One region of the Variovorax sp. Soil_C_19 genome, then DNA from elsewhere that is predicted to be linked to it. Evidence: riboswitches for the same ligand, from Rfam matches in the RefSeq annotation. Region 1 holds a riboswitch; the other holds the start of a gene.
What was found. A riboswitch is a leader RNA that binds a small molecule or an ion and turns the genes downstream of it on or off. The one in region 1 is predicted to bind glycine.
Positions count from the first base shown of each region.

Region 2: it holds a riboswitch for glycine, as region 1 does, so the genes downstream of both, gcvT (glycine cleavage system aminomethyltransferase GcvT) here and AC3A6R_RS19895 (D-amino acid dehydrogenase) in region 1, are expected to answer to the same signal.

Region 1 is NZ_JBDGIV010000011.1:77,177-92,659, forward strand. It holds gene AC3A6R_RS19870 (DMT family transporter) at 1-913, opposite strand, end outside; gene AC3A6R_RS19875 (LysE family translocator) at 910-1,509, opposite strand; gene AC3A6R_RS19880 (aminotransferase-like domain-containing protein) at 1,611-3,026, shown strand; gene AC3A6R_RS19885 (PhaM family polyhydroxyalkanoate granule multifunctional regulatory protein) at 3,115-3,774, shown strand; gene AC3A6R_RS19890 (FIST signal transduction protein) at 3,821-5,101, shown strand; gene AC3A6R_RS19895 (D-amino acid dehydrogenase) at 5,133-6,449, opposite strand; glycine riboswitch at 6,538-6,643, opposite strand; glycine riboswitch at 6,647-6,743, opposite strand; gene rfbB (dTDP-glucose 4,6-dehydratase) at 6,837-7,907, shown strand; gene rfbD (dTDP-4-dehydrorhamnose reductase) at 7,904-8,794, shown strand; gene rfbA (glucose-1-phosphate thymidylyltransferase RfbA) at 8,824-9,720, shown strand; gene rfbC (dTDP-4-dehydrorhamnose 3,5-epimerase) at 9,717-10,265, shown strand; gene AC3A6R_RS19920 (GDP-mannose 4,6-dehydratase) at 10,258-11,148, opposite strand; gene gmd (GDP-mannose 4,6-dehydratase) at 11,145-12,182, opposite strand; gene AC3A6R_RS19930 (glycosyltransferase) at 12,255-15,483, opposite strand, start outside.
Region 2 is NZ_JBDGIV010000019.1:8,057-23,539, reverse strand. It holds gene AC3A6R_RS24600 (electron transfer flavoprotein-ubiquinone oxidoreductase) at 1-993, shown strand, start outside; gene denD (D-erythronate dehydrogenase) at 996-2,012, shown strand; gene AC3A6R_RS24590 (TRAP transporter substrate-binding protein) at 2,080-3,051, shown strand; gene AC3A6R_RS24585 (TRAP transporter small permease) at 3,151-3,645, shown strand; gene AC3A6R_RS24580 (TRAP transporter large permease) at 3,642-4,919, shown strand; gene AC3A6R_RS24575 (DUF4019 domain-containing protein) at 4,961-5,839, shown strand; gene AC3A6R_RS24570 (hypothetical protein) at 5,943-6,455, shown strand; gene AC3A6R_RS24565 (Bug family tripartite tricarboxylate transporter substrate binding protein) at 6,487-7,473, opposite strand; gene AC3A6R_RS24560 (amidase) at 7,529-9,001, opposite strand; partial or broken gene AC3A6R_RS24555 (LysR family transcriptional regulator) at 9,118-10,020, shown strand; glycine riboswitch at 10,056-10,146, shown strand; glycine riboswitch at 10,159-10,273, shown strand; gene gcvT (glycine cleavage system aminomethyltransferase GcvT) at 10,321-11,493, shown strand; gene gcvH (glycine cleavage system protein GcvH) at 11,532-11,903, shown strand; gene gcvP (aminomethyl-transferring glycine dehydrogenase) at 11,980-14,889, shown strand; gene AC3A6R_RS24535 (hypothetical protein) at 14,915-15,163, opposite strand; gene AC3A6R_RS24530 (DUF3014 domain-containing protein) at 15,257-15,483, opposite strand, start outside.

The DNA of each region.
Region 1 (15,483 bases):
TGGCGGGCTGCGGCTGCGACAGCCGCTTGCCGAGCACGACGGTGCAGACCACGGCGGCGGCGAAGCCGAGGGTGACCACGTCGAGCGGTTCGCCCAAGAGCGGGATGGCCGCGAGGATCGAGAGGAAGGGCTGCAGCAGCTGGGTCTGGCTCACGCGCAGCGCGCCGCCGAGCGCGAGCCCGCGGTACCACGCGAAGAAGCCGATCCACATCGAGAACACGCCGACGTAGACGAAGCCGGCCCAGGACGACGCGGCGATCGGGGTCTGCGGCCACAGCACCAGCGTGGCCGGCAGCGTGACCGGCAGTGCCATCACGCAGACCCAGCAGATCACGCGCTCGGCGCCGAGCGAGGGCGTCACCTGGGCGCCGTAGATGTAGCCGACCGATGCCGCGATGACGGCGCCCACCAGCAGCAGGTCGGCCCATTCGAAGCCGAAGCCGTGGCCCTGCTGGGCTGCACGCAGCAGCGAGAACAGCACCACCAGGACGCTGCCAGCGATGGCGCAGAGCCAGAAGCCCAGCCGTGCGCGCTGGTGCAGCACCCAGGCCGCGACGGCCGCGGTCACGAGCGGCAGCAGCGCCGTGACCACCGCCGCGTGGCTGGCCGTGACCACGCGCAGCGCATAGCCCAGCAGCAGCGGATAGCCGATCACGTTGCCGAGCACGGCCATGCCGAGCGGCTTCCACTGGTGCGGCGCCGGCCGCGGCGAGCGCGTGGCAAGCAGGAACACCGTCGAGAGCAGGCCCGCGAGCGCGGCCCGCCCGAGCGTGACGAACCAGGGCGACAGCTGGGGCGCCTCCTGCGTGCCGGTGGCAAGCCGCGTCATCGGCAGCGTGACCGCGAACAGCGCCACGCCGATCACGCCGAGCCACATGCCGAGCGTCTCGTCCTTGATGGCGGGCCGCTTCATACGCCGAGCATCCACCCGGCGGTGAGCACCAGCACCAGCGCCATCGCGCGGTTGAACCACAGCAGGCGCCGGCCCTTGGCAAGCCAGCCGCGCAGCAGCGCACCGGCGAGCGCATAGACGAAGTTGCTGGCGAAGGCGTAGACCACCATCACTGGCGCCACGATCGCGAAGCGGCCGAGCGGATCGGGCTGGCCCGCGATCCAGCCGGCCACGAGCGTGAGCGCGAGCAGCCAGGCCTTGATGTTGACGAACTGCAGCATCACGCCCTGGCCGAAGCCGATCGACAGGCTCTGGCCGTCGGCCTTGCCGAGGGTGGCGCTGCCGCTGAGCTTGTAGGCGAGCCACAGCAGGTAGCCGATGCCGAGCGCCTTGATGGCGAGCCGCAGTGACGGCACCGCGACCACCAGCGCGCCGATGCCGGCTGCCGACAGCACCAGCAGCAGCGTCCAGCCGACCGGCACCGCGATCACGAAGCGCATGGCGCGCGGCAGGCCGCCGTTGGCTGCGAGCGCGGTGGAGAGCGTGGTGTTGGGCCCCGGCGAAAAACTCATCGCGGTGGCCAGCACCAGCAATGCGGTGAATTCTTGCCAGTTCATTTCTTACACTCTAAACTTTGGGACCATTACAGTTCCAATACAGTTATGCACACATGCGCTGACACTGTATTGGTCTTCCCATCGACACAGGCGCCGCGCAGATGTTGACACGAACCCCCACCCAGTCGCTGACAGGGCAATTGGCCGACCGGCTGGCGGAGCGCATCCGCACACGGCTGCTGCCGCCCGGTGCGCGCCTGCCTTCGGTGCGCGAATGCGCGCGCCAGCAGGGCGTGAGCCCCTACACCGTGGTCGCCGCCTACGACCAGCTGCTGGCGCAGGGGCTGATCGAGGCGCGCCGCCAGCGCGGCTTCTATGTGCGCGATGCGGGGCCCGCCCAGGACGCCCGCTCGGCCAGCGTGGCGCCGAGGGTCATGCAGATGATGGGATCGCGCGTGCCGGCCGACGCGAGCTCGCTGATCCGCAGCATGTTCCACCGGCCGAGCGACAAGCCGCAGCCCGGCATGGGCGTGTTTCCGCCCGACTGGATGGCCTCGACCTTCATGCCGACGGCAGTGCGCCGCATGACCAACACCGCGGCGCTGCAGGAACTCTCGCTGCAATACGGCGAACCGTCGGGCGATGCCGCGCTGCGACGCAGCCTGTCGAACCGGCTCGTCGGCATCAACGTGCCCGCGGCGCCCGACCAGATCGTGACGACGGTGGGCGCCACGCATGCGCTCGACATCGTGAGCCGCACTCTGCTGCGCGCGGGCGATCCGGTGATGGTCGAGGAGCCCGGATGGGCGCTCGAGTTTGCGCGGCTCGAGGCGATGGGCATGCGCATTCTTCCGGTGCCGCGCCGCGCCGACGGGCCCGACCTCGAGGTGATGGCCCAGTACTGCGCGCTGCACAGCCCCAAGCTCTTCGTGAGCGTGAGCGTGCTGCACAACCCGACCGGCTACAGCCTCACGCCGGGCAGCGCGCACCGGATTCTGAAGCTCGCCAACGAGCACGACTTCCACATCGTCGAGGACGACACCTACAGCCACCTCGCGCCCGAGCATGCGACGCGGCTCTGCGCGCTAGACGGGTTGCAGCGCACCATCTACGTCAGCGGCTTCGCGAAGATCCTCGCGCCCAACTGGCGCATCGGCTATCTCGCGGCCTCGGCCGAGCTGAAGGATCGGCTGCTCGAGACCAAGCTGCTGGCCACGCTGACCACGCCCACGCTGTTCGAGCGGGCCTTGTCGTGGTGCATCGACCAGGGCCAGCTGCGTCGGCATTCGGAGCGTGTGCGCATCCGTCTCGACGGGGCACGCGGGCGCGCGGTGAAGCTTGCGATGGCGCACGGCTGCCGCTTCGCGTCGGAGCCCGCGGGGCTGTTCGGCTGGGTCGACACGGGCGTCGACACCGACGCGCTCACGCAGCGCATGCTCGACCAAGGCTACCTGCTGGCGCCGGGTTCGCTGTTCCATGCGCGGCGTCCCCCGAGCACGCTGATGCGCATCAATTTCGCGACCTCGCAGGATGCGGCCTTCTGGAAGGTGTTCAGCAAGGTGCGCGCGGAGCTTTGACCCGTGCGCAACGCTTGTCCGCGCGGGCGAAAAGGCCGTGCGTTGGAGTAAGCTGGCACCACAGGACAACCCCTTCGGAGACCGCCTCATGAGCAACGCCAGCCAGCCCTTCGATTTCAGCCAGTTCGTCCCCGGGTTCGACTTTCTGAAGAACCTCGCCGGGGGCGGCGCAAACCCGGCGGCCGCCCCCGGGCTGCCGAGCCTGGCGAGCTGGGTGGCGCCCACGCTGAGCGTGGAAGAACTCGACAAGCGCATCCAGGAACTCAAGACGGTGCAGTACTGGCTCGAGCAGAACGGCCATGCGCTGAAGGCCACGGTCCAGGCGCTGGAGGTGCAGAAGATGACGCTCTCGACTCTGCGCGGCATGAACGTGCGCATGGAGGACATCGCGAGCGCCTTCTCGAAACAGGCGGCCGCGGAACCCGCTGCCGCCGTGCCCCGGTCGGTAGCGGCAGAGCCTGCGGCGGGGGCCGATGAAGCGCCGGCGCCCGGCGTGGTCGATCCGATGCAGTGGTGGGGCTCGCTGACCGAGCAGTTCCAGCAGATCGCGAACTCGGCGCTGCAGGACGCGGCCCAGCTCAAGGTGCCCGCCATGGCGCAACCGATGGCCGATGCGGTCGGCAAGGCCATGCGCGGCAGCCCGTCCGCAACAACGCAGAAACCCGCCGCCAGGACGGCCGCTGCGAAGAAAACCCCACCCAAAAAGACGCCCACCGCCACGCGCAAGCGAACCACCGGCGGGCGTTGATCTCTTACATGCTCTCCTTCGAGAAAAAGAACGGAAGGCACGCACCATGAAACTGTTTCCTTCCGGCCACGCCACCCATCCGCAATGGCGCATGGCCGCCGGCCTCGTGCTGGCGCAGCTGCGCGCGCAGATGGCGCTGCCCGAATACGCCCCGTCGCCGACGCTCGGCCTGCTCTACATCACCGATCACTACGCCTCGGACGCGCAGGAGATCCTCGATCACCTGAGTGCCGAGCTGCCCGAAGTGACCGACTGGTCGGGCACGGTCGGCGTCGGCGTGGCGGCCAACAACGCCGAGTACTTCGACGAGCCCGGCCTGAGCCTCATGCTGTGCGCGCTGCCGAGCGACCAGTACCGCGTGTTCTCGGGCGTCGCGCCGCTCGGCAGCTCGGAAATGAGCGGTTTCGAGGCCCATACCGCGCTCGTGCATGCAGACCCCGCGACACCCGACTTGCCCGAACTGATCGGTGAAATGGCGGGCCGCACCGACACCGGCTACCTGTTCGGCGGGCTGTCGTCGGGCCGGGCCGGCGCGCTGCAGTTCGCGGTCGGCGGCAACGGCAACATCCGCGGCCATGGCGCCGCGGGCGGCGTGTTCTCGGGCGGGATGTCGGGCGTGGTGTTCGGCGAGGGCGTGCGGCTGGTGTCGCGCGTCACGCAGGGCTGCCAGCCGCTGCGCGCGGGGGCCGGGCGCGAGCGCGTGATCACCGAGGCCGACGGCAACCTGCTGCTCAAACTCGACGGCGAGCCGGCGCTCGACGTGCTGCTGGCGGAGCTGCAGGTGTCGCTCGAACGGCCGCAGGAGGCCATCGACGCGGTGCGCAACACGCTGGTGGGCCTGGCCGATGCGGGCAGCGACGGCATCCGCCGTACCGGCGACCTGGGCGCCGACGTGCTGGTGCGTCACATCATCGGGCTCGATCCGACGCGCCGCGGCGTGGCGATCGCCGACGTGGCCGAAGCCGGCATGCGGCTGAGCTTCTGCCGCCGCAACGCGCAGGCCGCGCGTGCGGACCTGATGCGCATCTGCGCCGAGATCCGCGAAGAGCTCGAGCCCGAGGAGCAGACGCTGGCCACCGCGCGCGCCGTGGCGGCCGGGGAGGCCGAGGCCGCGCCGCATCCGGCACGCCGCATCGCCGGCGCGGTGTACGTGAGCTGCTCGGGGCGCGGCGGTCCGCATTTCGGCGCACCCGGCGCCGAGCTGCAGATCGTGCGGCATGCGCTCGGCGACGTGCCGCTGGTCGGTTTCTTCGCGGCCGGCGAGATCGCGCGGCACCGGCTGTATGGGTACACCGGCGTGCTGACGGTGTTTGCGGCCGCCGACTGAACGCCGAAGTCCGTGTTCGGTCGGCCCTGGCTCAGCCCACGGCCGCCGCCATGACCCCGTGCGCCGGCCGCGGCATTCCCGTGAACGCGAAATCGACTTCGGGCGCGAGCCCGGTCACGATGCGCGCGATCGATTTGCCCGATCCGCAGGCATGCGTCCAGCCCAGCGTGCCGTGGCCGGTGTTGAGGTACAGGTTCGGCAGCTTCGTCTTGCCGATCATCGGTACGTTGCTCGGCGTCGCGGGGCGCAGGCCGGTCCAGAACTGCGCTTGTGTGGTGTCGCCGGCGCCGGGGAACAGTTCTTCGACGCGCCGCACGATGGCCTCGCAGCGCACGCGGTTCAGGTCGCGGTCGTAGCCGTTGAGTTCGGCCGTGCCCGCAATGCGCAGGCGGTCGCCCCCCTCGGCGCCCGGCGAGGTGTAGCGCGAGAACACGAGCTTGAATTCGTCGTCGGTGAGCGAGACCTGGTGCGCCTTCGAGGCGTCCTTGACCGGCAGCGTCACCGAGTAGCCCTTGGCCGGATAGATCGGCAGGCGGATGCCGAGCGGTGCCGCGACGAGCGGGCTCAGCGAGCCCATCGCGAGCACGAACGCATCGCCGCCGATGCGCTGGAAGCGGCCTTCGGGGTCGGTCGCCTCGACATGGTCGAGCCGGCCGCCGGCCTCGCGCAGCGCGGTCACCGTGTGGCTCATGAGGAACTTCACCCCGGCCGCTGCGGCGAGCCTGGCGAGTTCGCGCGCAAAGAGGTTCGCATCGCCCGACTCGTCTTCCGCGGTGTAGGTGGCGCCGGCCAGCTTCGGCCGGATGTGCGCGAGCGCGGGCTCGATGGCCACGGCCTCGTCGGCCGAGATCACCTGCCGCTCGCAGCCCAGCGCGCGCATCTGCTTGGCCGGCGCGAGGGCGGCATCGAACTCCTTCTGGGTCGTGTAGAAGTGCAGGATGCCTTGCGTGCGCTGGTCGTACGCCAGACTGGTGTCGCGGCGCAGCTGCTGCAGCACCTCGCGGCTGTAGGTGCCCAGCCGCACGATCTGCTCGATGTTGTGCCGGGTGCGCGCCGGTGTGCATTCGCGCAGGAACTGCAGGCCCCAGAGCCACTGGCGCATGTCGGCGCGCACGCGGAACAGCAGCGGTGCGTCTTCCTTGCCGAGCCACTGCAGCACCTTGAGCGGGGCGCCCGGATTGGCCCACGGTTCGGCATGGCTGACGGAGATCTGCCCGCCATTGGCGAAGCTGGTTTCTGCGGCCGGCGTGGCCTGCCGGTCGATCACGGTCACATCGTGGCCGAGCTGTTGAAGGTAATAAGCCGAGGTCACGCCGAGCAGGCCGGCGCCAAGAACGATCACGCGCATTTCAGGTACTTCTTTCGAGGTGCGCTTGGATGGCGGCGGGGTCGCTGTGCTTTGCATAGCGAGCAACCGGACGATCGCCGTCCAAGTTGCCGCTCCCCCTGTCCTCGGTACCTGAGAGATTCACCCGCTGCGCCCGCAGCGGGTTTGCTCCTTCGGCGCGTCACGCGGGGTGACGTCTCTCCAGACGGCGTGTCAGTTGGTGCAGTACAGGCCTCTTCGGCCGACCTGAGCGTTTATGGGAGTTTGCGCCTTCGGTGGGACAACGCATGTTGTCCGCTCTCCTGCAGTGGCGCGATTGTATGCGGGCGGCATGATCGCCCTGGCCCGATGGGATAATCGCCTGTTCAATCGCCGGGTGGCGATCGTTCCATTTCAGCAGGGGACTCCATGATCCTGGTAACCGGCGGCGCCGGCTTCATCGGCGCCAATTTCGTACTCGACTGGCTCGCGCAGAGCGATGAACCGGTCGTCAACCTCGACAAGCTGACCTACGCGGGCAACCTCGAGACGCTCGCCTCCCTCAAGGGCGATGCCCGGCACATCTTCGTGCAGGGCGACATCGGCGACAGCGCGCTCCTCGATCGCCTGCTGGCCGAACACAAGGTCCGCGCGGTGGTCAACTTCGCCGCCGAATCGCATGTGGACCGCTCGATCCACGGCCCCGAGGACTTCGTGCAGACCAACGTGCTCGGCACCTTCCGGCTGCTCGAGTCGGTGCGCGGCCATTGGAACGCGCTGCCGGCCGACCAGAAGGCCGCGTTCCGCTTCCTGCACGTGTCGACCGACGAGGTCTATGGCTCGCTCTCGAAGACCGATCCCGCCTTCACCGAAGACAACAAGTACGAGCCCAACAGCCCGTATTCGGCCAGCAAGGCCGCGAGCGACCACCTTGTGCGCGCCTGGCACCATACCTACGGCCTGCCGGTGGTCACCACCAACTGCTCGAACAACTACGGGCCGTTCCACTTTCCCGAGAAGCTGATCCCGCTGATGATCGTCAATGCACTCGCCGGCAAGCCGCTGCCGGTGTATGGCGACGGCATGCAGGTACGCGACTGGCTCTACGTGAAAGACCACTGCAGCGCCATCCGCCGCGTGCTCGAAGCCGGCCGACTCGGCGAGACCTACAACGTAGGCGGCTGGAACGAGAAGCCCAACATCGAGATCGTCAACACGGTGTGTGCGCTGCTCGACGAACTGCGCCCGCGCGCGGACGGCAAGCCCTACAAGGAGCAGATCAGCTACGTCACCGACCGTCCCGGCCATGACCGGCGCTATGCCATCGACGCGCGCAAGCTCGAGCGCGAGCTCGGCTGGAAGCCGGCCGAGACCTTCGACACCGGCATCCGCAAGACCGTCGAGTGGTACCTGGCCAACGGCGAATGGGTGCGCAACGTGCAAAGCGGCGCCTACCGCGAATGGGTCGAGAAGCAGTACGACACGAAGGACGCTGCATGAAGCTGCTGTTGCTGGGCAAGGGCGGACAGGTCGGCTGGGAGCTGCAGCGCAGCCTGGCGCCGCTGGGCGAACTCGTCGCGCTCGACTTCGACAGCACCGAGCTTCACGCCGACTTCAGCCGGCCCGAGCAACTCGCCGAGACGGTGCGCAAGGTGCGACCCGATGTCATAGTGAATGCGGCGGCGCACACGGCCGTCGACAAGGCCGAAAGCGAGCCCGAGTTCGCGCGCAAGCTCAACGCCACCTCGCCGGGCGTCGTGGCTGAGGCGGCGCAACAGGTTGGGGCGCTGATGGTGCATTACTCGACCGACTACGTCTTCGACGGCAGCGGCAGCACGCCCTGGAAGGAAGACGATGCGACCGGCCCCTTGAGCGTGTATGGCCGCACCAAGCTCGAAGGCGAGCAGCTGGTGGCCGCACACTGCGCGAGGCACCTGATCTTCCGCACCAGTTGGGTGTATGCGGCGCGCGGCGGCAACTTTGCCAAGACCATGCTGCGCCTGGCCAAGGAGCGCGACAAGCTGACCGTCATCGACGACCAGTTCGGCGCGCCGACCGGCGCGGAGCTGCTGGCCGACCTGACCGCGCATGCGATCCGCGCGACCTTGCAGGACCCCGCCAAGGCGGGCCTCTATCACGCGGTGGCTGGTGGCGTCACCACCTGGCATGGCTATGCGCGTTTCGTCATCGAGCAAGCGAAGGCGGCCGGCGTCGAGCTGAAGGCGGGGCCCGATGCGGTCGACCCCGTGCCCACGAGCGCCTTCCCCACGCCCGCCAGGCGTCCGCACAACTCGCGCCTCGACACCACGAAGCTGCAATCGACCTTCGGCCTGCGGCTGCCGCCATGGCAGGACGGCGTGGCACGCATGCTGCGCGAGACGCTCTGAACACAAGAAAAGGGAAAGAAGACCCAACAATGACCACGACGACAAAACGCAAGGGCATCATCCTGGCCGGCGGCTCCGGCACCCGCCTGCATCCCGCCACGCTCGCGATGAGCAAGCAGCTGCTGCCGGTGTACGACAAGCCGATGATCTACTACCCGCTGAGCACGCTGATGCTCGGCGGCATGCGCGACATCCTCATCATCAGCACGCCGCAGGACACGCCTCGTTTCCAGCAGTTGCTGGGCGACGGCAGCCAATGGGGCCTGAACCTGCAGTACGCGGTGCAGCCCAGCCCCGATGGTCTGGCGCAGGCGTTCATCATCGGCGAGAAGTTCGTGGCCAACGAGGCGAGCGCGCTGGTGCTGGGCGACAACATCTTCTACGGGCATGACCTCGCGCATCTGCTCTCCGGTGCCGATGCCAAGGACAAGGGCGCGACCGTCTTCGCCTACCACGTGCAGGATCCTGAGCGGTACGGCGTGGTGGCCTTCGACGCCGAGGGCAAGGCCAGCAGCATCGAAGAGAAGCCGGCCAAGCCCAAGAGCAGCTACGCCGTGACGGGCCTGTACTTCTACGACAACCAGGTGGTTGACATCGCCAAGGCCGTGAAGCCGAGCGCGCGCGGCGAGCTGGAGATCACGGCGGTCAACCAGGCCTACCTCGACATTGGCCAGCTCAACGTGCAGATCATGCAGCGCGGCTATGCCTGGCTCGATACCGGCACGCACGAGAGCTTGCTGGAGGCGGGGCAGTTCATCGCGACGCTCGAGCATCGGCAGGGGTTGAAGATCGCGTGCCCCGAAGAGATCGCCTGGCGCAACGGGTTCATCGACCGCGAGCAGCTCGCGCGACTCGCAGCGCCGCTGCAGAAGAATGGCTACGGCAAATACCTGAACCACCTGTTGGCCGAGGAGGTGCGCTCGTGAAAGCAACGCCCACCGCGATTCCGGAGGTGCTGGTCATCGAGCCGAAGGTGTTCGGCGATGCGCGCGGCTTCTTCTACGAGAGCTTCAACGGCAAGGCGTTCGACGAGGCCGTCGGGCGGCACGTCGAGTTCGTCCAGGACAACCATTCGCGCTCGGCCAAGGGGGTGCTGCGCGGGTTGCACTACCAGATCCAGCAGCCGCAGGGAAAGCTGGTGCGTGTGGTTCGGGGCGCGGTGTTCGATGTGGCGGTGGACATCCGCAAGTCGTCGCCGACCTTCGGCAAGTGGGTGGGTGTGGAGCTCAGCGAAGACAACCACAGGCAGTTGTGGGTGCCTGAGGGGTTCGCACACGGGTTCCTGGTGCTGAGCGAGACGGCGGAGTTTCTGTACAAGACCACGGATTACTACGCACCGGCGCATGAGCGTGCGATCGTCTGGAACGATCCGGACCTGGCAATCGAGTGGCCCGACGTCGGCCTCGCCCCGCAACTCTCGGCCAAGGATCAGGCCGCATCGAGGTTCGAGCGGGCCGAAGTCTTCAGCTGACGACAGCGTTTGCCGCGCTGGCCTTTGCCGCCAGAAGCATTCGCGCGAGCGTTTCTTCGAGTTCCGGCTCTTCCAGCGAAGCCCCGTGTCGGGCCAGCAAAGCTTGCAATTTGGAAGGGTCGCCGCAAAGGCGGTGGACTTCGTTGGCTCTGACGAACGCTGGATTGACCTCGAGACGGGGATTGTGCGAAGTCATCCGGGCAAGGGTCTCGACCACCTGCCGCAGAGAATGTGGGCGACCGGAGCAGATGTTGTAGGCCTCCCCGGGCTCACCGTAAGCGATCAGCAGCAAGTAGGCGTCGCAGACCATCTGTACGTCGTTGAACTCGCGCTCCACATCGAGATTGCCCAAGGCGATCGACGGCGAGCGTGCGGCAAAGTGCAGTGCCAGCTTCGGAATCAGGAAGTGGTCGTCTTGTCCCGGGCCGGTGTAGTTGAAGGGGCGCGTGATCACCAGATTCAGGCGATCACGATACGTCCTCGCCATGCACTCCATGGCCAGCTTGCTCGTGCCATAGTGGTTCACCGGTGCCGGCAACTGCTCTTCGCGAATGGGCGACTGCGCCGTGTTGCCGTAGATGTTGGCACTGCTGGCCAGAAGAACCCGGGTCGGAGGTGCCGGCAACTGCACCAGCGCATTCAACAAGTTGGTGGTGCCGACGACATTGACCGCGTAGAAGGCGGCATCGTTGGCGTGCCCGACGAAGCTGATGGCAGCCAGATGCACGACGGCTTCGGGCGCAATCTGCAGCACTTCCTCAAGCACGGAGTCACTCTGCGTCAGGTCGGATTCCAGAGGGCAGATCGTGTGGCCCGCTGCAACGGCCCGTTCGGCAAAAAGGCGGCCGGTGAATCCGTGGGCGCCGGTCAGCAGGATTCTCAAAACGAGAAGCCCTGGGTGTTGCGGCGGATGTCGGCCTCGACCATCATCTGGCAGAGTTGCTCGAGCGTGGTGGCCGGCTCCCATCCGAGTTTGGCCTTCGCCTTGGCGGGGTTGCCGATCAGCAGTTCCACTTCGGCCGGGCGATAGAACTTGGGATTGATGCGCATCGCGGTCTTGCCCGTGGAGACGTCGACGGCCGTCTCGGCTTCCCCGCTACCCTTGAATTCCACCGTGATACCTGCGCCCTTGAACGCCATCTGCACGAAGTCCCGCACCGTCTCGGTGCGATTGGTGGCGAGCACGTAGGTGTCGGGTTCGTCGATCTGCAGCATGCGCCACATGCCTTCGACGTATTCCTTGGCAAAACCCCAATCGCGCTTGGCGTCGAGGTTGCCCAGTTCGAGCACGTCGAGTTTGCCGAGCTTGATCTTCGCTACGCTGTCGGTGATCTTGCGCGTCACGAACTCTCGTCCGCGCAGCGGGCTTTCGTGGTTGAACAGAATGCCGCTGCAGCCGAAGATGTCGTAGCTCTCGCGGTAGTTGATCGTCATCCAGTGTGCGTACAGCTTGGCAACGCCGTAGGGGCTGCGTGGATAGAAAGGCGTTTCTTCCACCTGGGGGATAGCTTGAACTTTCCCGAACATTTCGGAAGTCGATGCCTGGTAGAAGCGTATCTTGGGGTTGACCAAGCGAATGGCTTCCAGCAGATGCAGTGCGCCGATACCCGTGATATGCGCGGTTGCGGCTGGTTGGTTAAAGCTCACCCCCACGAAGCTCTGCGCTGCGAGGTTGTAGACCTCATCCGGGTTGGCATCTTTTAGCAGCGTGATCGAGCTGCCCAGGTCCGTGAGATCGTATTCAACGAGATGCAGATCCGGATTGTCCTGAACTCCAAGCTCTTCGAGCCGCCAGAAGTTGACGGAACTCGTGCGACGGTAGGTGCCGTAGACCACATAGCCCTTGGACAACAATAGTTCTGCCAAATAGGCTCCGTCCTGGCCGGTTACGCCCGTGACAACTGCGCGTTTTTTCATCGGGATTCTCTTTCTACTGAATGACTGGACGGCGCAGATCGCTCTTGCGGTGCGCATATAGGGTTGGTTTCATTAGCTGCCCAAGAGCGCAGACTTGAATTCTTCGGCACTCTGTTGCCACGTCAAATACGGCATTGTCTCCGAGCGCGGGTGCCGATCCTGCCTGAAGAGCGCGAGCCATTGGATCAGGGCAGCAGCAAGATCCTCACTCGTCATGCCATCAAAGTAGAACGCATGATCCGCCGCGACCTCCCTGAAGACTGGCAAGTCTCGCACCACGATGGGAAGTTTGTGCATCGCTGCTTCGATCAAAGGCAAGCCGAATCCTTCACCCTCGGATGCAAGAAGCAGGCAGTCGCAAGTGTTGTAAAGCTGCTCCAAGTGAGCGTCACTGAGGCTCTCGAGCCAAAACAACTGCTTATCGCGCTGGGGGTGCTGTCTCAGGCGTGTGACGAGCGCGTCGACCATCCACCCTTTCTTGCCGACGATGACGAGGTTGGCTTGATGTCCCTCACGCCAAAGCTGCTCGAAGGCGCCAAGGGCTTGTTCGTGGCCCTTGCGAGGCTCGATCGTGCCCACCATTAGAAAGCTCGGAGACGATGTTGTAATCGAGGCGAGTGGCGGGGGTTGCTCGGTCACAGGCATGTCCGTAGGGAGCGATGAAGAAGAAATGTCTGCACCGAGGCGGAACGTGCGCACCTTGAGCCCTGCGGCGAGTCGTTCGGGCGAATGCGCCGACAGCCATGCAGTGAACTCAGCAGCCACAGCCTTCGAGATGGCAAGCACCCCATCGCTCTGCGCGACGGCGGTCAACCAGCGTTCGTGCACCTCCTTGGCGCCTTGGAGGAACCGGTGCTCCAGCAACATCGGCAAGAGGTCGTAGATCACAAATTTCACTTGGACGCCGATTTGCCGCAGTTCCTGGAAAAAACTGGTCTGCTCCGGGACGATGTGCGGCTGCAGGTCGAGGCCGACGAAGACATCACATTCTCTGGCGTCGATGGGCGCATCTTGCAGGGGCTCGTGCGAACAGCCCAGGAGCCGCAGCGAGAAATTGCGAGCGTAGCTGTAGCCGCGCTGGCCTCTCAAGGCGTAAACCGGCTCGATGCGGTATCCCTCTGGCGGACTCTCGAACAGTGCTCGCAATAAAGACTTCACCAAACGCTGAATGCCGCTTTGCCGGTCCTTTTGCGCCAGCTCCGACACATCGATGAAGAGTTGGCGTTTGGGCGCGGGAAGCGGCAAAGCGCGCGCGATGCTGCGAGCTGATTCAATCAGGCTACTTTCGGAAAGAGCGGGATCAGCGGCAATGGACCTGATCAAGCCCGCGCGCCCATTTGCGGCTTCGACAGCGAATACTTCAATGGCTTCGCAATAGGCGCGCGCGCAAGAAGCCGGCGCATGGGCCGTTTCGATCTGGCGCCGAGCGTTCGTGCCGAGCGTTCTCGCAAGGCCGGGTGAATGGCGTAGCTTTTCCAGCGCCTCAACAAGCGCTGCGTCGGAAAACTCGTCATTCAACATCATGACTGCGTCATTTGGTAGAAATGCCATTGACCCGTTGGCATTCACCACAGTCGGAACTCCCCGGCTCATCGCATCTAGCACGGTGCCCGAGGTTTCGCCGCGCGACAAGGTGCGCAGTTGCACCGCAGCATCGGCCGCGCTCAGATAGCGCTGAAAAGTTTCAGAGTCGGCCCATCCGGTAATGCTGATCCTGGCCCCTGCGGCGCTGGCGATCGCCTGTGCCAGCCTTTGGCCATATGGCTCCTTGTTGTTTTCTCCCACAAATACAAGCCTGCAGTTGGGATCTGCCGCCAACGAAGACATCTTCCATGCGTCGAGCAAGCGGTCGTTCATTTTCGTTGGTCCGAGGAGGCCAAACGCGCAGACCAGGAACTCTTCGGGCGCCAAGCTCAGTTCCGCACGGGATCGAGCTCTTGCAATTTCAATCGAGCCAGGTGCTACCCGCAGATGCGGGATAAGCGCCCACTTGCTGGCGAGCTGACTTCCGAACCATTCATTCGCCAACTGGATCGAGTACGGGGAGTGAACAATCACGCCGTTCGCATGACGAAGGACATCGAAATTGCATGGGTATTTGAAGACGACATCTCCAGGGTCGCGCGCGTTCTGCCGGTCGGCCACTGCGCCGTAGCCGTGCGATTCGTACAGCGCGCGCGTCCAAGCGAAGGCCTCACCGCCTGCAATTTCGCGGTGCGCTTGAACGCCGCTCAGGTAAAAATCGTGCAGCACGACCACGCCCGGGATATCTTGAAGCAGCCCGAACATGTGTTGGTGAAACTCCGAGTTTCCGAAGTGATAAAGAACGCGATCAAAATTCGGCGCATGGTCGCGAAACGACGCGACGCTACGAACTGGAAATGCAGTAGGCATCTCGCGCCTGTCCACAGCAGGGAGGTCTGTGATGAGCTCGATGTCGTAAAACTCCGCGAGCGCAGGCAGCAGCTCGGCGCTGTAGGCCGCGATGCCGCTGCGTTCCGGCGGTAGTGGCGATACATAAGCCAGGCGCGGACGAGACTTGCCGGTCGAGCGGTGCGCGTTCCTCGCGATATCTGCCTTGGACTCGTGCAATTCTTCGAGAGCTGCGATTGCACGCCTTGCGGACTCGTCCCACGAGAATTTCTTGGCTTGCTGCTTCCCATGCTCGATGAGCGCATTTCGAAAACTTGCGTCGCTGAGCGCCTGTGCCATCTTTGCGGCGATGGCTGCGTCGTCGCGTGGATCAAACAACGCGTCGCTCCACCCGATGACTTCCGGCAAGCTCGACGTATTGGCCCCGATCACGGGGGCGCCACAGAGCATCGCCTCCAGCGCGGGCAGACCGAACCCTTCGTGCCATGACGGAAAAACGAAGAGCGCGCAAAGGTTGTAAAGATCGACCAGGTCCCTCTCAGACACGAACCCCGTGACTGCAACGTCATCGTCGGTCAGGCCTTGTCGTCTAGCAAGATCAAGGAGTGCTGCGCGATCCTCTTGGCGGGCGGAGCACACGATGGCGAGTTGATGGGTCGAACGCACTGCCGGGGGTAGCATGCCGAATGCGCGGATCAGACCTTCGATGTTCTTCCGATGGTCAATCCCACCGGTGTACATCACAAAGGGCTTGTAGAGGCGGTACTGCGAGCGCAGTTGCTCGTTGCGTTCCTGCGGGACAGCGATCTTCGTGAAATGGTCGCTTGCTGCTGTCGACACATTGACGCATGCATCGGGATCCAAGCCCAAGTGCGCGATGCCTTCCTGCCTTGAAGACTCTGAGATGGCGAGCCAAAGGCTCGCTCTC
Region 2 (15,483 bases), on a different contig from region 1:
CCCGGCTTCGTGCTGCACACGGCCGGCTGGCCGATGAAGAGCGACACCTATGGCGGCGCCTTCCTCTATCACATGGAGGACAACAAGGTCACGATGGGCTTCATCACGGGCCTGGACTACAGCAACCCGTACCTGAGCCCGTTCGAGGAAATGCAGCGCTGGAAGCTGCACCCCAACATCCGCTGGTACCTCGAAGGCGACGAAGCCAAGGGCATCAAGCCCGCCAAGCGCATCGGCTACGGCGCGCGCGCCATCACCGCGGGCGGCCTGATGTCGCTGCCCAAGACGGTGTTCCCGGGCGGCGCGCTGGTGGGCTGCGAGGCCGGCTACCTCAACGTGAGCCGCATCAAGGGCAGCCATGCGGCCATCAAGACCGGCATGCTGGCCGCCGAAGCCGCGTTCGAAGCGGTGACCGCCGGGCGCCAGCACGACGAGCTCACGGCCTATCCGGCCGCGTTCGAGAAGAGCTGGCTCCACACCGAGCTCAACAAGGCGCGCAACTTCAAGGCCTGGTTCAAGAAGGGCCTGGGCATCGCCACCGTGATGAACGGCGTCGAGCAGTGGCTGCTGAAGGGCCGTATTCCATGGACCCTGCACCGCGACAAGCCCGACCACCTCTACCTGAAGCCCGCGGCCGAGTGCAAGCCCATCGCCTATCCGAAGCCGGACGGCAAGCTCACCTTCGACCGGCTTTCGAGCGTGTTCATCAGCAACACCAACCATGAAGAGCAACAGCCGGCGCACCTGACGCTGAAGGACGCCTCGGTGCCGGTGAACATCAACCTCTCGAAGTTCGCCGGACCCGAGAGCCGCTACTGTCCCGCGGGCGTGTACGAGTTCGTGCCCGACGAAGCCCATGCCGGCAAGGAGCGCCTGCAGATCAATGCGCAGAACTGCGTGCACTGCAAGACCTGCGACATCAAGGACCCGACGCAGAACATCGTCTGGGTCACGCCCGAAGGCGGCGGCGGCCCCAACTACGTGGGCATGTGAGCATGCAGGTCGTCATCACAGGAGGCGCGGGCTTCCTGGGCGCGCGCCTCGCACGCACGCTGCTCGCCACGGGGCGCCTGTCGCTCGCGGGGGCGCCGGCAGAACCCATCTCCCGCATCACGCTGGTCGACCGCGTCGCGCCGCCGGCTGACCTGGCGGGCGACCCGCGCATTGCCGTTGCGCTCGGCGACCTCAACGACCAGCTCGCCGCACCCGATGCGGCGCCCTGGCGCGAGGCGGCCGCCATCTTCCATCTGGCCGCCGCGGTCAGCGGCGAATGCGAGGCCGATTTCGACCTCGGCATGCGCAGCAACTTCGCGGCCACGCATGCGCTGCTCGAAAAGGCGCGCGCGCTGGGCACCCGGCCGCTGGTGGTGTTCGCGAGCTCGCTCGCGGTGTTCGGCGATTCGCCCGAGCAGCCGCTGCCGCCGGTCATCGAAGACCACACGCTGCCCACGCCGCAGACCAGCTACGGCATCCAGAAGTTCATCGGCGAGCAGTTGATGGCCGACTACACGCGCAAGGGTTTCGTGCGCGGGCGCAGCGTGCGGCTCATGACGGTGAGTGTGCGTCCGGGGCGCCCCAACGGCGCCGCCTCGGGCTTCTTCAGCGGCATGATCCGCGAGCCGCTCGCGGGCCTTCGCGCCGCGTGCCCGGTGCCCGACGAGACGCCGGTGGCCATCGCCTCGCCCGCGCGCACCATCGAGGGCATCATCCGCGCTGCCGAGGCGGGCGATGCCGAATGGGGACCGCGCACCGCGCTCAACCTGCCCTCGCTCGCGACCACCGTCGGCGACATGGCCGCCGCGCTCGAACGCGTGGCCGGTAAGGCTGCGACCGACCTGCTCGACCGCACGCCCGATCCGGCCATCCGGCGCATCGTCAAGACCTGGCCCGGCCACATCGAGGCCCGGCGCGCCCGCGGCCTGGGGCTGCTGCCCGATGCCGACTTCGAGGCGGTGATCCGCAACTACGTCCGTGAAAATCCCGACGCAGTCAAACTGCTTATTCGTGCATAGTCACCGCTTGCGTGAAACCGGTCTCAAGGCCGATTTCCACTCTTTTTTCCAACCGAGGAGACACACAATGAAGTTGACCCGACTGGCCGCCGGCCTGGTTCTGGGCCTGGGCATGGCATGCGCCGCTTTCGCGCAGACGACCATGAAGATCAGCATCTCGACCTCGCAGAACTCGCACCAGGGCGTCGCCATCGACACCTTCGCGAAAGAAGTGGCGAAGCGCACCAATGGCCGCTACAAGGTCGAGACCTTCTACAACGGCTCGCTCGGCGGCGAGCGCGAGTCGATCGAGGCGGTGCAGCTCGGCACCCAGGAACTCGCGTTCTCCTCGACCGGCCCGGTGCCGAACTTCGTGCCCGAGACCAAGATCCTCGACGTGCCCTTCCTGTTCCGCGACAAGGCGCATGCGCGCGCCGTGCTCGACGGTCCGATCGGCCAGGAGCTCTTGACCAAGTTCGAGGCCAAGGGCTTCAAGGCGCTGGCATGGGCCGAGAACGGCTTCCGCCACATGACCAACAGCAAGCGCGAGGTGAAGGCGCCGGAAGACCTCAAGGGCCTGAAGATGCGCACGATGGAAAACCCGGTGCACATCGCCGCCTATAAGGGCTTCGGCATCGTCACCACGCCGATGGCCTTCCCCGAAGTGTTCACGGCGCTGCAGCAAGGCACGGTCGACGGCCAGGAGAACCCGCTGCCGGTGATCATCTCGGCCAAGTTCGACCAGGTGCAAAAGCACCTCTCGCTCACCGGCCACGTGTATTCGCCCTGCATCTTCGTGATGAACAAGGCCAGCTTCGACAAGCTCAGCGCCGCCGACAAGCAGGCTTTCCTCGAAGCCGCCAAGGAAGGCACCAAGGCCAACCGCGCACGCGTGGACGAAGACGACGCCAAGGGCGTGGCCGACCTGCGCGCCAAGGGCATGACCGTGATCGAGAACCTCGACAAGGCCAAGTTCGTGGCGGCGCTGGCACCGGTGAACACGCAGTTCGAAAAGGACTTCGGCAAGGCCAACCTGGACAAGATCCGCAACTACAAGTGATCGTCGGCCCCCGACCGGCGCTTGCTTGAAGGCTGCGCCCGCCCGGCACCACGCCAGGCGGGCGTTCCTGTTTTTGTTTTACCGTCAGAGTTTTTTCAAATGAAAACCATGTTCCTCGGCGTGGAGCGATGGACCACCATGGTGTCCATGGCCCTGGCCTGCGTGATGCTCGTGGTGGCATCCTCGCTCGGCGTGTTCCAGATCGTCACCCGCTTCGTGCTCGAGCAGCCCGCCGAATGGAGCGAGATCATGATCCGCGTGAGCCTGATCTGGATGGTGTTCCTCGGCATTCCGATGGCGTTTCGCCAGGGCGCGATGGTGAGCGTCGACGTGCTGTACCGCTGGAGCTCGCCGCGCATGCGCCGCCTGCTCGATGCGGCGGTGAGCGTGGCCGCGCTCGCGCTCATGCTCATCATCCTGTGGTGGGGCTGGGACTACGCGATCCGCGGCCGCGTGCAGAGCATGGCCGGGCTCGAGAGCCTGTCGATGATCTGGGCCTACATGGCGTTGCCCGTGGGGGCGGTGTTCTCGCTCTTCGGCATCGTCGGCAACTACCTCGACCCGAAGCGGCTCGAACTGGAGACGGCGCAATGACTTCCGCAATGCTTGCCACGATGGTGCTGTGCTTCGCACTGTCGGTTTCCGTCGCCGTCTCGATCGGCCTGGCGTCGATCGTCGGCATCCAGGTGACGAACGCCCACATGCTGATCTCCGCCAAGGAGATCTTCAACTCGATCAACAAGTTTCCGCTCGCGGCCATCCCGTTCTTCATCCTCGCGGGCAACCTGATGGAAACGGGCGGCATCTCGCGCCGGCTGGTCGAGTTCGCCAAGAGCATCGTCGGCGGCGTGCAGGGCGGCCTGCCGATGACCTGCGTGCTGACCTGCATGATCTTCGCGGCGGTGTCGGGCTCGTCGGTGGCCACCACCTTCGCGATCGGCGCCATCCTGATCCCCGCGCTCATCAAGCACGGCTACCCCACGTCGTATGCGGCGGCGCTGCAGGCCACGAGCGCCGAGCTGGGCGTGATCATCCCGCCGTCGATTCCGCTGATCCTCTACGGCGTGAGCGCCGAAGTGTCGATCGGCGAGCTGTTCATCGCAGGCGTTGGTCCCGGCCTGCTCATCAGCGGCGCGCTGATGCTGTTCGTCTGGGCCTTCTGCAAGTGGAAGGGCTGGGGCAAGAGCGACGGCGAGGGCCGCATGCCCTTCGGCCGCGCGCTGCTGCAGGCCGGCTGGGCGCTCTTGATGCCGGTCATCATCCTGGGCGGCATCTACGGCGGCATCTTCACGCCCACCGAAGCCTCGGCGGTCGCCGTGTTCTATGCGCTCGTCGTGGGCGTGGTGATCTACCGCGAGATCAAGCCGAGCGACCTGTTCGGCATCCTGCGCAAGTCAGTGCTCTCGTCGGCGGTGATCATGTTCATCATCGCCAACGCGGGCCTGTTCGCGTTCCTGATCACGCGTGCGGGCGTGCCCGATGCGATCGGCCATTGGCTCGAGGAAGTGCTCAAGTCGCCGACGATGTTCCTGCTGGGCGTGAATGCGGCGCTGTTCCTCATCGGCATGTTCATCGAGACCAGCGCGGCGATCATCGTGCTCGCACCGATCCTTGCGCCGGTGGCGATGCACTTCGGGGTCGACCCGGTGCACTTCGGGCTCATCATGGTGGTGAACCTCGCACTCGGCATGATCACGCCGCCCTTTGGCGTGAACCTGTTCGCGGCCTGCACCGTGGCGCGCATCTCGCTCGACCGAATAGTGAAGCACCTGATTCCCTTCGTGCTGGTGATCATGGTGTGCCTGATGGTGATCACCTACGTGCCCTGGATCTCGCTGTCGGTGCGCGACCTGATGTACGCACGCTGACCTGCGCGCACACGTACAAGAAAACAGGGGGGAACGACACCATGCATCGCATCTCGACGCAGCTTCTCGCCGGCTGGGTTCTTGCAGCCGCCGCCCTTGGCGCCGCGGCGGCCGACAAGCTCCCTGCGGGCCGGTCGGCCGACGAACTGCTGCAAGGGGCGCACGCCACCCTGCGCCAGCTGGATGAAGACCGCTTCGGGCCGCTGTGGGACAACGCATCACGCGTGCTCAAGTCGCGCGTGCCGCGCGCCGCCTTCGTCGACACCACGCGCAAGGCGCGCCAGACGCTCGGCGCCGTGAAGCAGCGCGACTGGCAGAGCGTGACGCGCCGCACCACCAGCGCCGACGGCAGCCTGCAGGACCTGCCCGCCGGCACCTATGCCAACGTAGAGTTCGTCACGCTGCTGGCCGATGGCAAGGCGGGTTCCGAGAAGCTCAGCTTTTCGCTCGATGAGGGCAAGCGCTGGCGATTTACGGGGTACGTGGCGTTTCGGCCCGAGGCCTCGGCGGCGTCGGCCGCACCGGCACCGACTGCCAGGGCTGCTTCTGCAGCGGCGGAATCTCCCCCCACGACGGCCGGCACCGCCATCGCCGAAGTCGATGCCGCGGTGCGCGCCTGGGCCGCCGCCTGGGCCGCCAAGGACCTGGACCGCTACTTCGCCGTCTATGCGCCGGAGGCGGTGCCGAGCGGCAAGCTCGACCGCCGCGGCTGGGAAGCCGACCGGCGCAAGCGCATCGAGGGCAAGTCGCGCATCGAGGTGGGTGTCGACGACCTCGTCATCAGCATCCATGGCACCACCGCCACCGCGCACTTCAAGCAGACCTACCGCGCCGATGCGCTGAACGACACGAGCCGCAAGACGCTCGAGTTCCAGCGCGTGGACGACCGCTGGCTCATCCGCCGCGAAACCGCGGGCTGAGTCCGGGCGCCGCCGAAGCCTTCGCCATGTAAGGCAAAAGCTTCATCAAGATGTCACCGCGCGCCGCGATGCTTCAGCCCTCGAATTCCAGGGCTGTTGCGCCATGTTCCCCATCAAGACCGACAAGGCACGCGACGAACTCCGGGGCGGCCAGCGCACCCTGACGCAGCGCGAACGCGCGCTGCTGCTGATGGCCGACGGCCGTCGCTCGCTGAGCGACTTCGCCCCGCTGTTCGCGAGCCGCGGCGACGCCGAGCAGGCGCTGCAGGCGCTCGCGCACCGCGGCTACCTGCAGTTTCCCGCGCCTGCCGCCCTCATCGCACCGCCCGCCGCTGCGCCCGGCAACGCCGCCGACACCTTCGACGGCAAGCGCTCCCTCGCCACCACGCGGATGTTCCTGTTCGACATCTGCGAGCGCATGTTCGTGCGGCGCGATCCGGCGTTCGCGCTGCAGATGCGCGACGCGCTGCGCGAGGCGCGCGACCGCGAGGCGATGCTGGAGATCGCGGCATTGATGCTGGCCGAGGTCGAGAAGACCGCGGGCGCGGAGCGGGCCGAGTCGCTGCGCGAGCGCATTGAAAAATTGCTGCCGTCGGCAGCACAGGCCGTTCATTGAACCGGTCGTCGGCGGGCGTCGGAGACCCTGCTCAGTCGACCTGGATGTTGGCCTGCGCGGCCACGGCCCGCATCTTCGGGAGCTCGCGCTCGACGCGCTCGCGCACCGCACTGGCCGGGCCCCATGCCGGCGTGAGCCCCATCTCGACGAGCTTCTTCTGGAAGCCGGGCTCGCGCATGCTCGCGGCCAGCGCTGCCTCGAGCTTCGCCTGCACGGGCGCGGGCAGTCCCGCAGGCGCCAGCAGCGCGAACCAGGTGCTCATGTCGAACCCGGGATAGCCGCTCTCTGCCATCGTCGGCACGTCGGGCAGCAGCGCCAGGCGTTTCGCGCCGAGCGCGGCGATCGGCCGGATGCGCCCGGCCTTGACGAGCGGCGCCGACGCGACCACCGTGTCCACCGCCACCTGCACCTGTCCGCCCATCAGCGCCGTGAGGCTCGGTGAACTGCCGTTGTACGGCACATGGACCATCTGGATGCCGGTCGCCGACTTGAGCATCTCGCCGCCGAAATGCACCGACGAGCCGGTGCCGAAGCTACCGTACGAGAACTTGTCGGGCGCAGCCTTGGCCTGGGCCACGATGTCCTTGAGCGAACTGCCCGGCGTGTCGTTGCCGGCCACCAGCAGCAGCCCCATGTCGGCCACCAACCCGAGCGGCGTGAAGCTCGCGAGCGGGTCATACGGAAGGTTCGGGCGGATCGCCGGGTTCAGCGTGAGCGTGGTGCTGGCGCCCAGCAGCAGCGTGTAGCCGTCGGCGGGCGCCTTGGCCACCAGCGAGGCCGCGACGACCGTAGACGCACCGGGGCGGTTTTCGACCACGATCGGCTGCCCGAGCTTCTCGCCCATCGCGTTGGCCATCAGCCGGCCGAGGATGTCGGTCGCGCCGCCCGGCGAATAGGGCACCACCAGCTTGATCGGACGATCGGGAAAGCCCTGCTGGGCCAGCGCCATCGCGGGCACCGCGCATGCCGCGGCAGCGACGAACGCAAGGGAGAGGAAACGGGAACGACGGAGAGACATGGCGGTGCAAAGCTCCAGTTGGCAGGCAAGAAAAACGGAAGAGGCGAGACGGCGGTCAGCCGAGCAAGGGGCTTCGCACCCGTGCGTGACCGCTGGCCTCGTCGTAGGCATGGCCGATCTGCAGCACGGCCGCGTCGGCCTGCACCGGGCCGATGATCTGCAGGCCGGCAGGCAGGCCGCCGGCACCGAAGCCGGCGGGCGCCGCCAGTGCCGGCAGGCCGGCCATGGTGGCGGGAACCACTGCCTGCATCCAGCGGTGGTAGGTGTCCATCGCGCGGCCGCCCACCTCGTGCGGCCAGTCGAGCACCAGGTCGAAGGGGAACACCTGCGCCGATGGCATCACGAGGAAGTCGAACTGCGCGAACAGCCCGCGCAGTGCCTGGTACCAGGCCGAGCGCGTGCGCGCGGCGTCATACACCTGCATGCCGCTCAGCTGCAGGCCGCGCTCGATCTCCCACACCGCCTCGGGCTTGAGCAGCGCGCGCCGTGCCGGGTCATGGTAGAGCGCGGCATTGGCGCCCGCCACCGCAAAGCTGCGCAGGTCGATCCAGGCGCGCCACAACTGCTCGAGGTCGAAGGCCGGCAGCACCGCCTCGACGCTGCAGCCGGCCGCCTCGAAATGCCGCAGCGCCGCGGCGCAGGTGTCGAGCACGCCGGGCTCGGTGGGCAGATGGCCGCCCAGGTCGCCGAGCCAGCCGATGCGCGTGCCGCGGAAGTCGCGCGCCAGCGGTTGCAGGAAGTCGCTGCCCTTCGCCTGTCGGTGCGTGAGCGGCAGCCGGGCGTCGAAACCGGCCTGCACGGCCAGCAGCATGGCCAGGTCGGGGATGTTGCGCGCCATCGGACCGGCGACGCTGAATTGCTGGAAGAAGACCTCTTCGGTGGGACCGTGCGGCACGCAGCCGATCGAGGTGCGCAGGCCATACACGTTGTTGAAGGCCGCCGGCGTGCGCAGCGATCCCATCATGTCGGAGCCGTCGGCCACCGGCAGCATGCGCAGCGCCACCGCCACGCCGGCGCCGCCGCTGCTGCCGCCTGCCGAGCGGGCCGGGTCGAAGGCGTTGCGCGTGGCGCCGTACACCGGGTTGTAGGTGTGGCCGCCGAGCCCGAACTCGGGCGTGTTGGTGCGGCCGACGAACAGCGCGCCGCCGGCACGCATGCGTTCGAACACCACCGCGTCGGCCGGCGTGACCTGGCCACGGAAGATCGGCGAGCCGCGCGTGGTGACCATGCCGGCCACGGGCATGATGTCCTTCGGCGCCTGCGGGAAGCCATGCATCGGCCCCAGGCTGCGGCCCTGCCCCAGTTGGTCGTCGCGCTCGCGGGCCTGGGCGTGCAGCGCATCGCGGTCGGCGTGCGCCACGATGGCATTGACCACCGGATTGAGCCGGTCGATCTGCGCCAGGTAGGCATCGAGCACTTCGACGCACGAGACCTCGCGCGAATGGATGGCATGCGAAAGCGCTGTGGCGCTGAGTTCCACGATGGCCGAAGCCACCGGCGCCGGCGTGGCCGATCGGGGTTTGTGCATGCCTCTCCTGCGGAAAAATGACGGGACGAAGTCAGAATAAGCGCCCGCCAGCCATACGACAATCGCCGTTTGTTGCAAGAATCGTTGCGTTTTACGCAAACCTAGGAAGGTTTTCGATGCTGTCCGACCGACTGCAGGACACGGCGCTGCGCTACTTTCTCGAGGTGGTTCGCAGCGGCTCCGTGAGCGAGGCCGCCTCGCGGCTCAGCGTGTCGCCCTCGGCCGTAAGCCGGCAGGTGGCGGCATTGGAAGAACTGCTCGGCGTGCCGCTGTTCGAGCGGCACGCGCGCGGCATGGCGCCCAGCGCCGCCGGCGAACTGCTGGCCGCGCATGCGCGCCGCGGCGCGATGGAGGCCGACCGCGTGGTGTCCGACATCCAGGCGCTGCAGGGTCTGCGCCGGGGCCTGGTGCGCCTGGCCAGTTCGTCCGGCTTCGCCATCGAGTTCCTGCCCGGCGCGATGGCCGAATTCCGTGCCCGCCACCCTGGCATCCTGTTCCACCTCCGCGTGGTGGCGCCGGCCCAGGTAACCGCGGCGGTGCGCAATGGCGACGTGGACATCGGCCTCACCTACAGCCGGGCTGCCGAGCGCGACATCCAGGTGCAGCACATGCAGGCGGCGCCCGTCCACGCGATCATGCGGCCCGACCATCCGCTCGCGCGCTTTTCCACCGTCACGCTGGCGCAGATGCATCCGCATCCGATCGCCCTGCCAGAGCGCGACAACACGGTGCGCCAGTTGTTCGACATCGGCTGCAGCCAGCGGCGGCTGGTGTTCGACCCGGTGCTGGTCAGCAACCATTTCGAGTCGCTCACCAACTTCGTGCTGCACGGCGGCGGCCTGTCGATTTCGGGCGAGGTGACGGTGCGCGACCGTGCGCGGCGCGGCGAGCTGCATGCCGCACCGATCCGCGAGCGCGGCATGAACGGCCGCGCCGTCGAGGTCCAGACCCTCGCCGGACGCACGCTGCCACAGGGCGTCAGCGCCTTTCTCGACCATCTGCGTGCGGAACTGCCGCCGTCCCGCGCGGCCGGCCCGCAGCGCGATCCACTACACTCGCCGGGTCAGGAGAGAGCTTCGCCACGCGAGGCCGCCGAAGGCGCAGGGAACCCCCGAACGCTCAGGCAAAAGGACTGACACAGCGACAGCGAACGCCGTCGCTTCCTTGCTGGAGAGAGGCCGTTGCAGCGCGCGTTTGCGGCGACGGCCCACCGAAGGAGCAAACCCCGATCGTGGGGCGAATCTCTCAGGTAAAGCGGACAGCAGGGGTGGCCCATGGCTTGCGCCATGGAATTCGACTGCCCCTTTGGAGAGTGCCCCGTGGCTGCTTCCGCTGACCAACAACAACCATTGCTCAAGACCCCGCTGCACGACCTGCACGTCGAGCTCGGCGCCCGCATGGTGCCGTTCGCCGGCTATTCGATGCCGGTGCAGTACCCCGCCGGCCTGATGGCCGAGCACCGCCATACGCGCGAGCAGGCCGGGCTGTTCGATATCTCGCACATGGGCCAGTTGCGCCTGGTCGGGCCCGACGCCGCCGCCGCCTTCGAGACGCTGATGCCGGTCGACGTGATCGACCTGGCCCCGGGCAAGCAGCGCTACGGCCTGCTGCTGAACGACGAAGGCGGCATCCTCGACGACCTGATGTTCTTCAACGAGGGGCACGGCTCGCTCTTCGTGATCGTCAACGGCGCCTGCAAGATGGCCGACATCGCGCACATCCAGCAGAAGATCGGCGCACGCTGCGAGGTGCAGCCCCTGCCCGACCACGCGCTGCTCGCGCTGCAGGGGCCGCAGGCCGCCGCGGTGCTCGCAAGGCTCTCGCCCGGCGCCGAGCGCTTCGTGTTCATGACCGGCGGCGCAGTGCAGATCGGCGGCATTCCAGCCTTCGTCACGCGCAGCGGCTACACCGGCGAAGACGGCTTCGAGATCTCGGTCGCCGGCCGTGACGCCGACGCCCTGGCCCGCCTGCTGCTCACCCAGGCCGAGGTCAAGCCGATCGGCCTGGGCGCGCGCAATTCGCTGCGGCTCGAGGCCGGCCTGTGCCTTTACGGCAACGATATCGACACCACCACCACGCCGGTCGAGGCCTCGCTCAACTGGGCGATCCAGAAGGTGCGCCGCGCGGGCGGCGCGCGCGAAGGCGGCTTCCCGGGCGCGGCCCGGGTGCTGGCGCAGTTGGCATCGGCCACGTCGGGCGCGGCCGGCCGCACCGACCACGACACGCTCACGCGCAAGCGCGTTGGCCTGGTGGCGCTCGAGCGCATACCGGTGCGCGACGGCACGGTGCTGCAATCGTTCGAGGGCCAGGACATAGGCCTCGTGACGAGCGGCCTGCTCGGCCCCACGGCCGACCGCCCGGTCGCGATGGGCTACGTGGCCATGGCCTTCGCCGAGCCCGGCACGCGCGTGCAGGCCATCGTGCGGGGCAAGCCCGTTCCGATGGAAGTCTCGGCCATGCCTTTCGTGCCCACGCGCTACTACCGCGGCTGAGCTCGGCATTTCATTTTTTCCACGAGGAGTTTTTTCACATGACCATCAAGTACACCAAGGACCACGAATGGGTCTCGGCCGAAGGCGACGCGGCCACCGTCGGCATCACCGTGCATGCGCAGGATGCGCTCGGCGACGTGGTGTTCGTCGACCTGCCCGACGTGGGCAAGACCTTCGCGCAGGGCGAAGTGGCCGGTGTCGTCGAATCGGTGAAGGCCGCGGCCGACGTGTTCATGCCCGTGTCGGGCGAGATCACCGAAGTGAACGAGGCGCTGCGCGCCGATCCTTCGCTCGCCAACAGCGACCCGCTGGCCGCGGGCTGGTTCTTCAAGGTCAAGCTCAGCGAACCTGCGCAGCTCGACGCGCTGCTCGACGCCGCCTCCTACGACCAGTTCGCAGCCGAGTCCTGATGCACCGCTGAAGACGGGCTGGCCGCACGCGACGCGTCCGGCAGCCCCGCCCTTGCCTTTTCCCCCCGACACCGCCATGCCCACCCCTTCCCTCCCCTCCCTGCAAGAACTCGAGAATGCCGAGGAATTCCTCGCCCGCCACATCGGCATCGATGCGGCCGACGAAGCGCGCATGCTGCCGGTGATCGGCTCGGCCACGCGTGCGGAGCTCATCGACGGCATCGTGCCCGCGGCGATTCGCCGCGCCCGCCCGATGCGGCTGCCGGCGCCCGCCAGCGAAGCGGACGCGCTGGCCGAGATGAAGGCCATCGCGGCGAAGAACAAGGTGTGCAAGAGCTTCATCGGCCAGGGCTACTACGGCACCCACACGCCCGGCGTGATCCTGCGCAACGTGCTCGAGAACCCCGCCTGGTACACCGCCTACACGCCCTACCAGGCCGAGATCTCGCAAGGGCGCATGGAGGCCCTGCTCAATTTCCAAACGATGGTGTGCGACCTGACGGGCATGGCCATCGCCAACGCCTCCATGCTCGACGAGGCCACGGCCGCGGCCGAGGCCATGACGCTCGCCCGGCGCAGCGTCAAGAGCAAGAGCAACGTGTTCCTGGTCTCGGGCGACTGCCATCCGCAGACGATCGAGGTCATCCGCACGCGTGCCGCGCCGCTGGGCATCGAAGTGAAGGTGAGCACGGCGTCCGAGACGCTGCCGCACCTGATGGCGAGCTGCGACTTCTTCGGCGTGCTCGCGCAGTACCCGGCCACCACCGGCCATGTGCACGACCTGCGCCCGCTCGCGGGCCATGCCCACCAGTGCGACGCCGCCTTCTGCGTGGCCGCCGACCTGCTCGCGCTCACGCTCCTCGCGCCGCCCGGCGAATGGGACGCCGACATCGTCTGCGGCACCACGCAGCGCTTCGGCATGCCGATGTGCAACGGCGGCCCGCACGCGGCCTACCTGGCCTGCCGTGACGAATTCAAGCGCTCGCTGCCCGGCCGGCTGGTCGGCGTGAGCGTCGATGCGCACGGGCGTCCGGCCTACCGCCTCGCGCTGCAAACGCGCGAGCAGCACATCCGGCGCGAGAAGGCCACGTCCAACATCTGCACCGCGCAGGTGCTGCCGGCCGTGGTGGCGAGCATGTACGCCGTCTACCACGGACCCGACGGCCTTACGCGCATCGCGCAGCGCGTGGCCGCGCTCACCGCGATCCTCGCGCAAGGCTTCGCGCAGATGGGCCGCGAAGTGGTCAATGCCACCGCGTTCGATTCGCTGACGATCCACACCGGCGACGACACGCAGAAGATCGTCGAGCGCGCCGAGGCCGGCGGCATCAACCTGCGCCAGCGTCTGCAGCAGCACCTGGGCATCTCGCTCGACGAGACCACCACGCGCGCCGACATCGAGACGCTCTGGGCGCTGTTCGTGCCCGCCGGCACGCCGATGCCGCGCTTCGACGAACTCGCCGGCACCGCGCCGCGACTGCCCGACGACCTGCGCCGCACCAGCGCCTTTCTCGCGCACCCGGTGTTCAACACGCACAAGAGCGAGACGGCGATGCTGCGCTACATCCGCAGCCTGTCCGACAAGGATCTGGCGCTCGACCGCAGCATGATCCCGCTCGGCAGCTGCACCATGAAGCTCAATGCGACCAGCGAGATGATCCCCATCACCTGGCCCGAGTTCGCGAACATCCATCCGTTCGCGCCCGCCGAGCAGCTCGCGGGCTACGCCCAGCTCGACGCCCAGCTGCGCGCCTGGCTCTGCGAAGCCACCGGCTACGCGGGCATCAGCCTGCAGCCCAATGCGGGCTCGCAGGGCGAATACGCGGGCCTGCTCGCGATCCGAGCGTTCCAGGAAGCCAACGGCCAGGGACACCGCAACATCTGCCTGATTCCGTCGTCGGCGCATGGCACCAACCCCGCGAGCGCACAGATGGTGGGCCTGCAGGTGGTGGTGACGGCCTGCGACGCGCAGGGCAACGTCGACATGGACGACCTGAGGCGCGCCTGCGAGAAGCACAGCGCCAACCTGGCCGCGGTGATGATCACGTATCCCAGCACGCACGGCGTGTTCGAGACCCGCGTGAAGGAACTCTGCGAACTGGTGCACGAACACGGCGGCCGCGTGTACGTCGACGGCGCCAACATGAACGCGCTGGTCGGCGTGGCCGCGCCCGGCGAATTCGGCGGCGACGTGAGCCACCTCAACCTGCACAAGACCTTCTGCATCCCGCACGGCGGCGGCGGTCCGGGCGTGGGGCCGGTGTGCGTGGTCGAGGACTTGGTGCCGTACCTGCCGGGGCATGCGACGGCCGGCGCCGCGGGCAATGGCGTAGGCGCCGTTTCCGCTGCGCCCTTGGGCAATGCCGCAGTGCTGCCGATCAGCTGGATGTACTGCCGAATGATGGGCGCCAAGGGCCTGCAGGCCGCCACCGAGACCGCGATCCTGAGCGCCAACTACATCAGCGCGCGGCTCAAGGAGCACTACCCCACGCTCTACGCCAGCCCCAACGGGCATGTCGCGCACGAGTGCATCCTCGACCTGCGCCCGCTCAAGGAGACCAGCGGCGTCACCGCCGAAGACGTGGCCAAGCGCCTGATCGACTACGGCTTCCACGCGCCCACGCTGAGCTTCCCGGTGCCGGGCACCTTGATGGTCGAGCCGACCGAGAGCGAACCGCTGGCCGAACTCGATCGCTTCATCGACGCGATGATCGCGATCCGCGGCGAGATCCGCCGCATCGAGGAAGGCGTCTGGCCAAAGGACGACAACCCGCTCAAGCATGCGCCGCACACCGCCGCCAGCCTGGTTGCGAGCGAATGGACGCATCCGTATGCGCGCGAACTCGGCGCCTATCCGCTGGCCGCGCTGAAGGACGCCAAGTACTGGCCGCCCGTGGGCCGCGTCGACAACGTCTATGGCGACCGCAACCTGTTCTGCAGCTGCCTGCCCGTGGGCGATTACCAGGAAGCCGAAGCCGCCGCCTGAGCGCTTGGCGGCCTCAGCCGCCGGTTCAACCTTCGCGGCGGTACATGGCCCACTTGACGGTCAGCAGGTCGGCGGCGATCTTGGCGGCGTTGACGCCGGCGTAGTCCTGGGAGGGGTCGAATTCGAAGCCCTCCCGGTAGCGCCGGACCTCGCCGTAGTCGGCATCGAAGGTCATCGGACCCATGAGTTCCGTCGGGTCCGTGCCGGCGGGAAGCGCCAGGAATTTCGCGGGATCGGTAGCACTCTGGTAGAGGTCGACGCTCATCAGGCTCATACGGTGGTCCTCGAAACGGCTTGGATTTCGTGAAGGCCGATCATCTGCGCCATCGCCGCCGCGCGCAATCGGCCCGCGCCTACACGGCGCGCGTCAGGGCTGGCCGGCCTTCTTCGCCACCGCACCCGTCGCGACCTGCTGGCGGAAGCTGCGCAGGCTCGCCTTGAGCTTGCGCTCGTTCTCCAGGCCCACGCGCACCATGATCTTCTGGCCCGCCGAGAGCGATTCGAGCGCAGGGTCGACGTATTCGTAGCGCACCCACGGCCGCTGCGACGGCACGCTGCCCTTGACCTCGACGAGCCGCACGCTCACCGGGCCCG